2 linked regions of the Massilia litorea genome follow. The protein of the gene in region 1 binds, or shares a complex with, the protein of each later gene. Links are inferred from orthologs where the notes say so. Each region holds a gene or a part of one and is shown on either strand. Other genes may lie near its edges.

Region 1 (4,277 bases):
GAGCCCTCGCGCATCGCCGGCGTGATACCGACCAGGCGCGGGTCTGCCGCCGCCATGTCGCACAGCCAGTTGCCGAAGACTTCGGTGTAGGTGATCTTCGCGGGCGCCGTGGCCGGGATGATGCCCTCGGTCGGATTGAATTTGCCGGTGCCGTGGTACAGGATCGGTTCGGCCTCGGCCAGCTTGTAGCCCTGGCCCTTTTTTGTGACCACGTGCAGGAACTGCGGGCCCTTGAGCTTCTTGATGTTTTCCAGCGTCGGGATCAGCGAGTCGAGATCATGGCCGTCGATCGGGCCGATGTAATTGAAACCGAATTCCTCGAACATCGTGGCCGGGACCACCATGCCCTTCGCGTGTTCCTCGATCTTGCGCGCCAGGTCGAGCACGGGACCGGGCAGCACGCTTTTACCGACCGTCTTGGCCGCGGCGTAGAACTGGCCGCTCATCAAGCGCGCCAGGTAGCGGTTGAGCGCGCCCACCGGCGGCGAGATCGACATGTCGTTGTCGTTCAGGACCACCAGCAGGTTGCAGTCTTCCTCGACGCCCGCATTGTTCAGCGCCTCGAAGGCCATGCCGGCCGTCATCGAGCCGTCGCCGATCACGGCAATCGCGTGGCGGTGCTCGCCCTTCAGCTTGGCCGCGGCGGCCATGCCGAGCGCGGCCGAGATCGAGGTCGACGAGTGCGCGGTGCCGAAGGTGTCGTATTCGCTTTCGTCGCGCTTCGGGAAGCCCGACAGGCCGTTCAGCTGGCGCAGCGTGTTCATGCGCTCGCGGCGGCCGGTCAGGATTTTATGGGAATAGGTCTGGTGGCCCACGTCCCAGACGATGCGGTCGTGCGGCGTCTCGAACACGTAGTGCAGCGCGATGGTCAGTTCGACCGTCCCCAGGTTCGAGGACAGGTGGCCACCCGTTTTCGAGACCGAATGCAGCAGGAACTGGCGCAGCTCGTCCGCGAGCGGCGTCAGTTGCGTGCGCGGCAGCATACGCAGGTCAGACGGGTCGTTGATGGTTTCTAGCAGTTTCATTTAGGCCTTCCGCTGCACGATCAGGTCCGCGAGTTCGCGCAGCCGCAGTGCTTGTTCTCCAAATGGCGCCAGCGCGTCATGCGCGTCGCGCCGCAATTTCTGCGCCAGTGCTTTCGATTCTTCCAGGCCGAGGATCGACACATAGGTCGGCTTGTTGTCGGCCGCATCCTTGCCGGCGGTCTTGCCGAGCGTGGCCGAATCGGCCGTGGCGTCGAGCACGTCGTCGACGACCTGGAACGCCAGGCCGACCGCCTTCGAATAGGCTTTTAAACTTTCCAGTTCGGCGTCATTCAACTCCTTGCCGCACAGTGCGCCCAGCAGCACCGATGCGCGCAGCAGGGCGCCGGTTTTCAGCTGGTGCATGCGCTCGAGCTGCTCGAGGCTCAAGGCCAGGCCGACGCTGTCGAGGTCGATCGCCTGGCCGCCGCACATGCCGCTCGAGCCCGCCGCTTCGGCCAGCAGGCGCAGCATGCCGATCAGGCGCACGGGCGGCAGCGTGTCGGTTCCGCTCAGTACCTGGAAAGCCTGGGCCTGCAACGCGTCGCCGACCAGCAGCGCCGTCGCTTCGTCGTAGGCGACGTGCACGGTCGGTTTGCCGCGGCGCAGTTCGTCGTCGTCCATGCAGGGCATGTCGTCGTGCACCAGCGAATAGGCGTGGATCATCTCCAGCGCGCTGGCGGCACGCGCCAGTGCCTGCGGGTCGGCCCCGAACAGGGCGCCGCTGGCGTAGACCAGCAGCGGACGCACGCGCTTGCCGCCGCCAAGGACCGTGTAGCGCATCGCCTCATGCAGCTTGTGCGGCACCAGGTGCGCCGGCGGCAGATAGTCCGAGAGCGCATCCTCGACCTCGGCCTGCACGCCGGCCATCCAGGCTGCGAACGGCAGTTCCTCCGTCAGCATCTGCGTCATTACGCGCCCTCGCCCGCGCCGTCGGCGCTGAAGGGTTTGAGCATGTCGCCCTCGAGCACCTTCACCTGGGACTCGACCTTTTCCAGCTGGGCCGCGCAAAACTTCACCAGCTCCGAGCCGCGCGCATAGGCCGCGACCGAAGCTTCCAGCGGCAGCTGGCCGCCTTCCATCTGGGTGACGAGCTGGGCCAGCTCAGCCATTGCTTCCTCGAAGGAGGCCGGGCTGGTATTCGACTCCGCTGCTCCCGCGTTTGAATTGATTGCCATAGTGTCTTCTTGTTGGGCCGGCGATCCCGCCATGCGCATCGGGTGCGCCACGCGGGAGTTGAATCGCGTATTTTAAAACAATCCACACCCTAGGGGTGGTCCGGCGCGATTGCCGAGCTGCTAAATAGAACAGTTCGTCGAAAGCGCAACCGCCTTTGAATTCATGAAAACCATGCCTTTCCGGCACTATCTGTGCCATTGCGCACCACAATCACGCGACGGACCACGTTGATCGGGGACGGGCCCCGGGCTCGATAACCGTCGCGAGCGGCAGGAGTGTTGCCCGAGAAGCGCAGCTGTACGGAGGTACAGCGAGCATCGGAGGGCAACAATCCAACGCGCAGCAGGTTATCGAGCCCGGCTGAGCTCGTTCCACGCTATAATCTCCGGTTCTGTCCGAAATACCGTATTTCCTTCCAAAAAAATACTGGTCTTTGGATTCTTTCTCTTCTTTGCGGTGATGCTTTTATAAAGGGGGGTTGGGATGTCCGATCTGGCTACCCACGCCAAGCTGGCGCGCTCCTGCGCTCAGCTTCCGGTAAATGTATATTTTGACAATGCGCTGTTGCAGCGCGAAATCGAGCAGCTGTTCCAGAAGGGACCGCGCTACGTCGGCCATGAACTGATGGTGCCGGAAACGGGCGATTTCGCGACCCTGCCTTCCGAAAACGAAGGCCGCATGCTCGTGCGCAATGCCAACGGCATCGAGGTGCTGTCCAACGTCTGCCGTCACCGCCAGGCGCTGATGTTCAATGGCCGCGGCAACGCCAACACCATCGTCTGCCCACTGCACCGCTGGACCTACGACCTCAAGGGAGAGCTGATCGGCGCCCCGCATTTCGCGGAGACGCCCTGCCTCAACCTGTCCAAGTCGCCGCTGCAAAGCTGGAACGGCCTGCTGTTCGAGCAGAACGGCTACGACGTGATGGACAAGCTCAAGCAGATGTCGGTCTCGAAGGACCTCGACTTTTCCGGCTACCTGTTCGACCACGTCGAGATCCATGACGTCGACTACAACTGGAAGACGTTCATCGAGGTCTACCTGGAGGATTACCACGTCGAGCCCTTCCACCCGGGCCTGGGCAATTTCGTCTCCTGCGAAGACCTGAAATGGGACTTCGGCCGCGACTACAGCGTACAGACCGTCGGCGTGAACCGCGGCCTGCAGAAGGCCGGCTCGCCGACCTATAAAAAATGGCAGGAAGCGGTCCTGAAGTTCAATGGCGGCAAGGAGCCGAAACAGGGCGCGATCTGGCTGACCCTGTACCCGAACATCATGGTCGAGTGGTATCCGAACGTGCTGGTGGTGTCGACGCTGTGGCCGCTAAGCCCCACGAGGACGCGCAACGTGGTCGAGTTTTATTATCCGGAAGAGATCGCCCTGTTCGAGCGCGAGCTGGTCGAAGCCGAACGCGCGGCCTACATGGAAACCTGCGTCGAGGACGACGAGATCGCCCAGCGCATGGATGCGGGCCGCAAGATCCTGCTCGATCGCGGCGTCAACGAAGTCGGGCCGTATCAATCGCCGATGGAAGACGGGATGCAGCACTTCCATGAGTGGTATCGCAGCAAGATAGACCTGTAACGCATGCCTGGCCTATGGATGCTGTTCGCCAGCTTCGCCTTTGCCCTGATGGGCACTTGCGTGAAGCTGGCGGCCGAACAGTATTCCATTGCGCAGATCGTCACCGTGCGCGGCCTGGTCGGGGTTGCGCTGCTGTTTTTCATGGCCCGTGTCTCCGGCCGTTCCCTCGCCACGAATGAACCGCTGTCCCATCTCTGGCGCGGCCTGCTCGGCGTGATCTCGCTGTGGCTCTGGTTCGCCGCGATTACCCGCCTGCCGCTGGCCACCGCCGTCACCCTCAACTACATGTCGCCGATCTGGACCGCCGTGGCCCTGGTCGGCATGAGCCTGTGGCGCGGTGAACGACGTGTCGCGTGGCCTCTGGTCGGCGCGATCCTCGTCAGTTTCATCGGTGTCGTGCTGGTGCTGCGTCCGGCCTTTGGCGCCGACCAGTGGCTGGGCGGCCTGATGGCGCTCGCTTCCGGCGCCCTGGCCGCGCTGGCCTACCTGATG
Region 2 (4,374 bases), 4.6 Mb from region 1 along the record:
CGCGCGGCAGCCGCGCTACCTGGAGCGTCGCGCGGGCCGGCGGATCTTTCTTGAAATACTCGCCATACACGCGGTTCATGGCGGCGAATTCGTTCAGGTCCTGCATGTAGACCGTGCTGGTCAACACGTCCTCGAAGCCCAGCCCCTGCGAGGCCAGCTCGGCGCCGATGTAGCCGAGCACCTTGTGCGTCTGCTCCTCGATCGTCGTGCCCTCGATCGCGGTGCCCGCCTGGTTCAGGGCGATCACGCCCGAGAAATAGATCAGCTTGCCGTGCCCGATCATTTGCGAGTACGGCCCGATGGCGGGATAGATCTTGTCGGTCGACAGCACGACCTTGCCGCCGCCGTCGGGCGTGGCGCAGCCGCTGGTCAGGCAGGCGCCGGCCACGACCCATGCGGCAGCGATCAGTTTGTTGATGTTCACGCGTTCTCCTCGTCAGTTGTTTCGGAAACGTTTGCTGAATGTCAGGAAATGTTCCGGGACCCATTAAACGCGCGAATACGCACCGGAATGGCGCATTGGCGTCACGGCTTGCTTTGGGTCAACTTTGACTGGCAGAAAGCGTTGTCGGTTTGCAGCGCCGTATGGCAACAGCATGCAGGGCGCATGACACAGCGCTGGAGAGGGGAATGGATATAAAAAGAAACGGCCCGCTTGAAGCGGGCCGCTGGAGTGCGTCGTTCCGGCGCGTGCCGGAAAGAGCAGGGTATTACGCCAGGTTCTTGTTGACGAATTCCCAGTTGACCAGGTTCCAGAACGCTTCCACGAACTTGGCGCGGGCGTTGCGGTAGTCGATGTAGTAGGCGTGCTCCCAGACGTCGCAGGTCAGCAGGGCCTTGTCGTCCGATGCCAGCGGGGTGTGGGCGTTCGAGGTGTTGACGATGTCGACGCCGCCGTCGGCCTTTTGCACCAGCCAGGTCCAGCCCGAACCGAAGTTGCCGATGGCCGACTTCGAGAACTCTTCCTTGAACTTGTCGAACGAACCCCACTTGGCGTTGATTGCGTCAGCGACCTTGCCGGTTGGCGCGCCGCCGGCGTTCGGCGCCATGCAGTTCCAGAAGAAGGTGTGGTTCCAGACCTGGGCCGAATTGTTGAAGATGCCGCCCGAGGACTTCTTGACGATTTCTTCCAGCGACATGTTTTCGAACTCGGTGCCCTTGATCAGGTTGTTCAGGTTCGTCACATAGGTGGCGTGGTGCTTGCCGTAGTGGTATTCCAGCGTCTCGGCGGAGATGTGCGGCTGGAGAGCGTCTTTCGCGTACGGCAGCGGTGGCAGAGTATGTTCCATGTCTTATTCCTTGATTGGTTGGAAACGAATTAATTCTTCGGAAACGGCGCATATTTTAAACCGGATGGGCCGACGCTGCATGTTTGCTGCAGAAAGGACAAGCCCGCAGTCAGTCCGACCTTCATTCCAGCCGGTTTTGCACGCTCGACACCTTCACTTCCGCGCTGCCTTCGGCCAGGCGCACGGTCAGCACCTGGCGCGCCTTGATCTGGCCGGGCGAGCGCAGTGCCTGGCCCTCGGCATTGCTGACGATCGCATAGCCGCGCTCGAGCGTGCGCTGCGGATTGAGCAGTTCCAGCTGGGCGGACAGGGCCTCGAGGGCGTCGCGCCGCTGTTTGACCGCGCTGCACAGGCTTGCGTTCAGATGGCGGCCCTCGGAAATGAGCTGGGCACGCAGCGAGCGCACATCCGGACGGTGGCGGGCCCAGCGCTGCTGGAGCTGCGCCAGCAGCACGCCGCCGCGGTTCAGCGGCGCGCGTACCACGTGGGTCAGGCTGGACGCCATGGCGCGCAGTTTCAGGCGCTGGTGGGCAATCTGGGCGGTCGGGCTGAGCAGGCGGCGGCTGAGGTTGTCGAGGCCCTGGTTCGCTTCCGACAGCTGGCGCCGCATCGCGCGGCGCAGGTCGGTGGCGTCGGCCGCCAGCGAGCCCATCCAGTCGTCGCGCGGCGTGGCCGCCAGTTCCGCGGCGGCGGTCGGGGTGGCCGCGCGCATGTCGGCGGCGAAGTCGGCAATGGTGACGTCGGTCTCGTGGCCGACGCCGGCAATGACGGGCATGCTGCAGGACGCGATCGCGCGCGCCACGACTTCCTCGTTGAAACTCCACAGGTCCTCGATCGAGCCGCCGCCGCGGCAGACCAGCAGCACGTCGACTTCCGCCCGCTCCGATGCAGTCATGATCGCCTCGGCAATTTTGCCGGCCGCGCCCTGGCCTTGCACCGGCGCCGGGTAGAGCACGATGTTCACATGCGGCGCCCGGCGTTTCAGGGCGGTCAGGATGTCGCGCAGGGCCGCTGCCTGCGGGCTGGTGACGATACCGATGCTGCGCGTAAACAAGGGCAGGGCGCGCTTGCGGTCCTGGTCGAACAGGCCCTGGCTGCTGAGCTTTTCCTTCAGGCGCAGGAAGGCTTCATACAACTGGCCCACGCCGGCGCGGCGGATCGCCTCGACATTGATCTGGTAGTCGCCGCGCGCGCCGTACAGGGTGACCAGGGCGCGCACCTCGACCTTGTCGCCTTCGCGCGGCACGAAGCCGGCGTACTGGGCGCGGCCGCGGAACATCACCGCGCGCACCTGGGCCGCGTCGTCCTTCAGCGTGAAATACCAGTGGCCGGAACTGGCACGCGTGAAGTTCGAGATTTCGCCGCCGATCCAGGTCAGGGGAAAGGAACGCTCGAGCAGGCGCGCCACCTGCGCATTCAGGGCGCTGACGGTGAGGACGGGCGGGGCGGCGTAGGTGGTGTCGGAATCTGGATTGTTCAGCATGGCATGGTGACGGAGAGTGGAGCGGAAAGCTTATGGCATAAGCGCTGCAGGACGACAAGGGCTTTTTGTAGGGAATTGCAGAGAGTTGTGCACCGCCTTTTTTGCTGGCATAGAGCATTAAATTGTTTTAAATCAAAAGCTTATGGATTGCGCGATGTACTTGGACACAATGTTATCCACAAAAAATGTGGGGAAGTCATGCATAAGACCGCGGCCCTGCCGTAAAAGCGGGCAGGCAGGGCTTTCCTGTTTTGAATCAAACGCTTAGGTGTTGGATGCTGAGCTTGCGCACATTGTTTTCCACAGTTTATGTGCACAGGAGGTCGAATGCGCCTGTGCGCGAGGCCGATGGACGCCTCCAACGAGCCGGCCAGACCTGCCTTGCAGCATTTCCCTGGTCGCCGCGCGTGCGTGCGATGTTTTTGTGCACCATGATTTTTCTCTTTAGAATCAAGGAGCTTGTGCTAACTCAAGACGCTTCCTCACAATTTTGTCCACAGAAAGTGTGCAGAACCTGAGAAGGGCCCCGCAGGCATTACAGCGCCGGGGCTGCCACAAAAATATGCACCCATCTTAATCTGAATCGAATCAAGCACTTAAGGCAGCACAAGCGGGCTTGCGCACATTCTTTTCCACAGAAAGTGTGCAAAGACGAGGCGGCCGACAAGATGTGCCCGTCAAAGTCTGCTATACAGCCCAGCCGGTGTGCATAAGTCTGGGTGCTCAATTTAGCGCCAGCAACTCTTTGCGCTTTCAAATCAAAGACTTGGGCGAAAGCGGAGGCCATTGCTCACAATTTTGTCCACAAAAAATGTGGGAAACATCGCGGGCGAATCGCAAGCCTCATCAACAAAGTTAACGTGCTGCATTTTTCATCGGCAGAACAATATTGATTTGAATCAATGACTTAACGCGTGCGGATGCCTATTGCGCACAATTTTATCCACAGAAAATGTTTACAAGTAGCACCACGGGGTGTGTCCATGTTGGCTGGACACGGCGGGTGAAACAGCGGAGTTTCCCCGCTGCCACATAATTGCGCAGAGGAAAAATTCCCTTAAGAATCAAGGTTCTTTGATCTGGAACAAAGCCTTGCGCACAATTTTATCCACAGAACTTGTGCAGAACTGCACTTGCCGCATCGCTGGCAACTTGCTACATTGCCGCATTCGCTTCTCATCAATTTCTTCATCCATCCTTTCACCCCAGGAGTTCACTTGTTCGCCATTCTTCAAGCCGCAGGCTGGCCCATCTGGCCATTGCTGATTGCATCGATCGTCGCCCTGGCCTTGATCATCGAACGCCTGATTTACCTGCGTCGTGAAAAAATCTTGCCGAAGCAATTGCTCGGCGAAGTCATCCAGGTCTATCGCAACAAGAAGGCGACCCCCGACATCATCAACACGCTCGAGCAGAATTCGCCGCTCGGCACCGTGCTGGCGGCCGCGCTGCGCAATGTCGACGCCCCGCGCGACGTGATGAAGGAATCGATCGAGGAAGCCGGCCGCGGCGTCGCCCACGTGCTGGAACGCTTCCTCACCACCCTCGGCACCATTGCCTCGCTCGCCCCGCTGATGGGCCTGTTCGGCACGGTGGTCGGCA

The links. The genes of interacting proteins can lie anywhere in the genome.
Region 2: the proteins of LPB04_RS01745 (region 1) and xseA are in contact, whole or in part, in a cryo-EM structure (PDB 8TXR), measured with the Escherichia coli proteins. The link is inferred for Massilia litorea from one-to-one orthologs.

What each region holds. Positions count from the first base shown.
Region 1 is NZ_CP062941.1:405,152-409,428, forward strand. What follows is about bases 568-3,388. They hold LPB04_RS01745 (exodeoxyribonuclease VII small subunit), read right to left. Parts: upstream 2,201-3,388; coding sequence 1,934-2,200; downstream 568-1,933. Other genes in these bases: dxs (1-deoxy-D-xylulose-5-phosphate synthase), read right to left, coding at 568-1,025; LPB04_RS01740 (polyprenyl synthetase family protein), read right to left, coding at 1,026-1,934; LPB04_RS01750 (aromatic ring-hydroxylating oxygenase subunit alpha), read left to right, coding at 2,685-3,388. Also shown: more of dxs, read right to left, coding at 1-567; more of LPB04_RS01750, read left to right, coding at 3,389-3,785; LPB04_RS01755 (DMT family transporter), read left to right, coding at 3,789-4,277. UniProt on the Escherichia coli protein: Bidirectionally degrades single-stranded DNA into large acid-insoluble oligonucleotides, which are then degraded further into small acid-soluble oligonucleotides.
Region 2 is NZ_CP062941.1:4,973,087-4,977,460, reverse strand. What follows is about bases 592-3,509. They hold xseA (exodeoxyribonuclease VII large subunit), read right to left. Parts: upstream 2,773-3,509; coding sequence 1,411-2,772; downstream 592-1,410. Other genes in these bases: LPB04_RS22325 (superoxide dismutase), read right to left, coding at 711-1,289. In the rest of the region: LPB04_RS22330 (Rid family detoxifying hydrolase), read right to left, coding at 1-424; LPB04_RS22315 (MotA/TolQ/ExbB proton channel family protein), read left to right, coding at 3,990-4,374. UniProt on the Escherichia coli protein: Bidirectionally degrades single-stranded DNA into large acid-insoluble oligonucleotides, which are then degraded further into small acid-soluble oligonucleotides.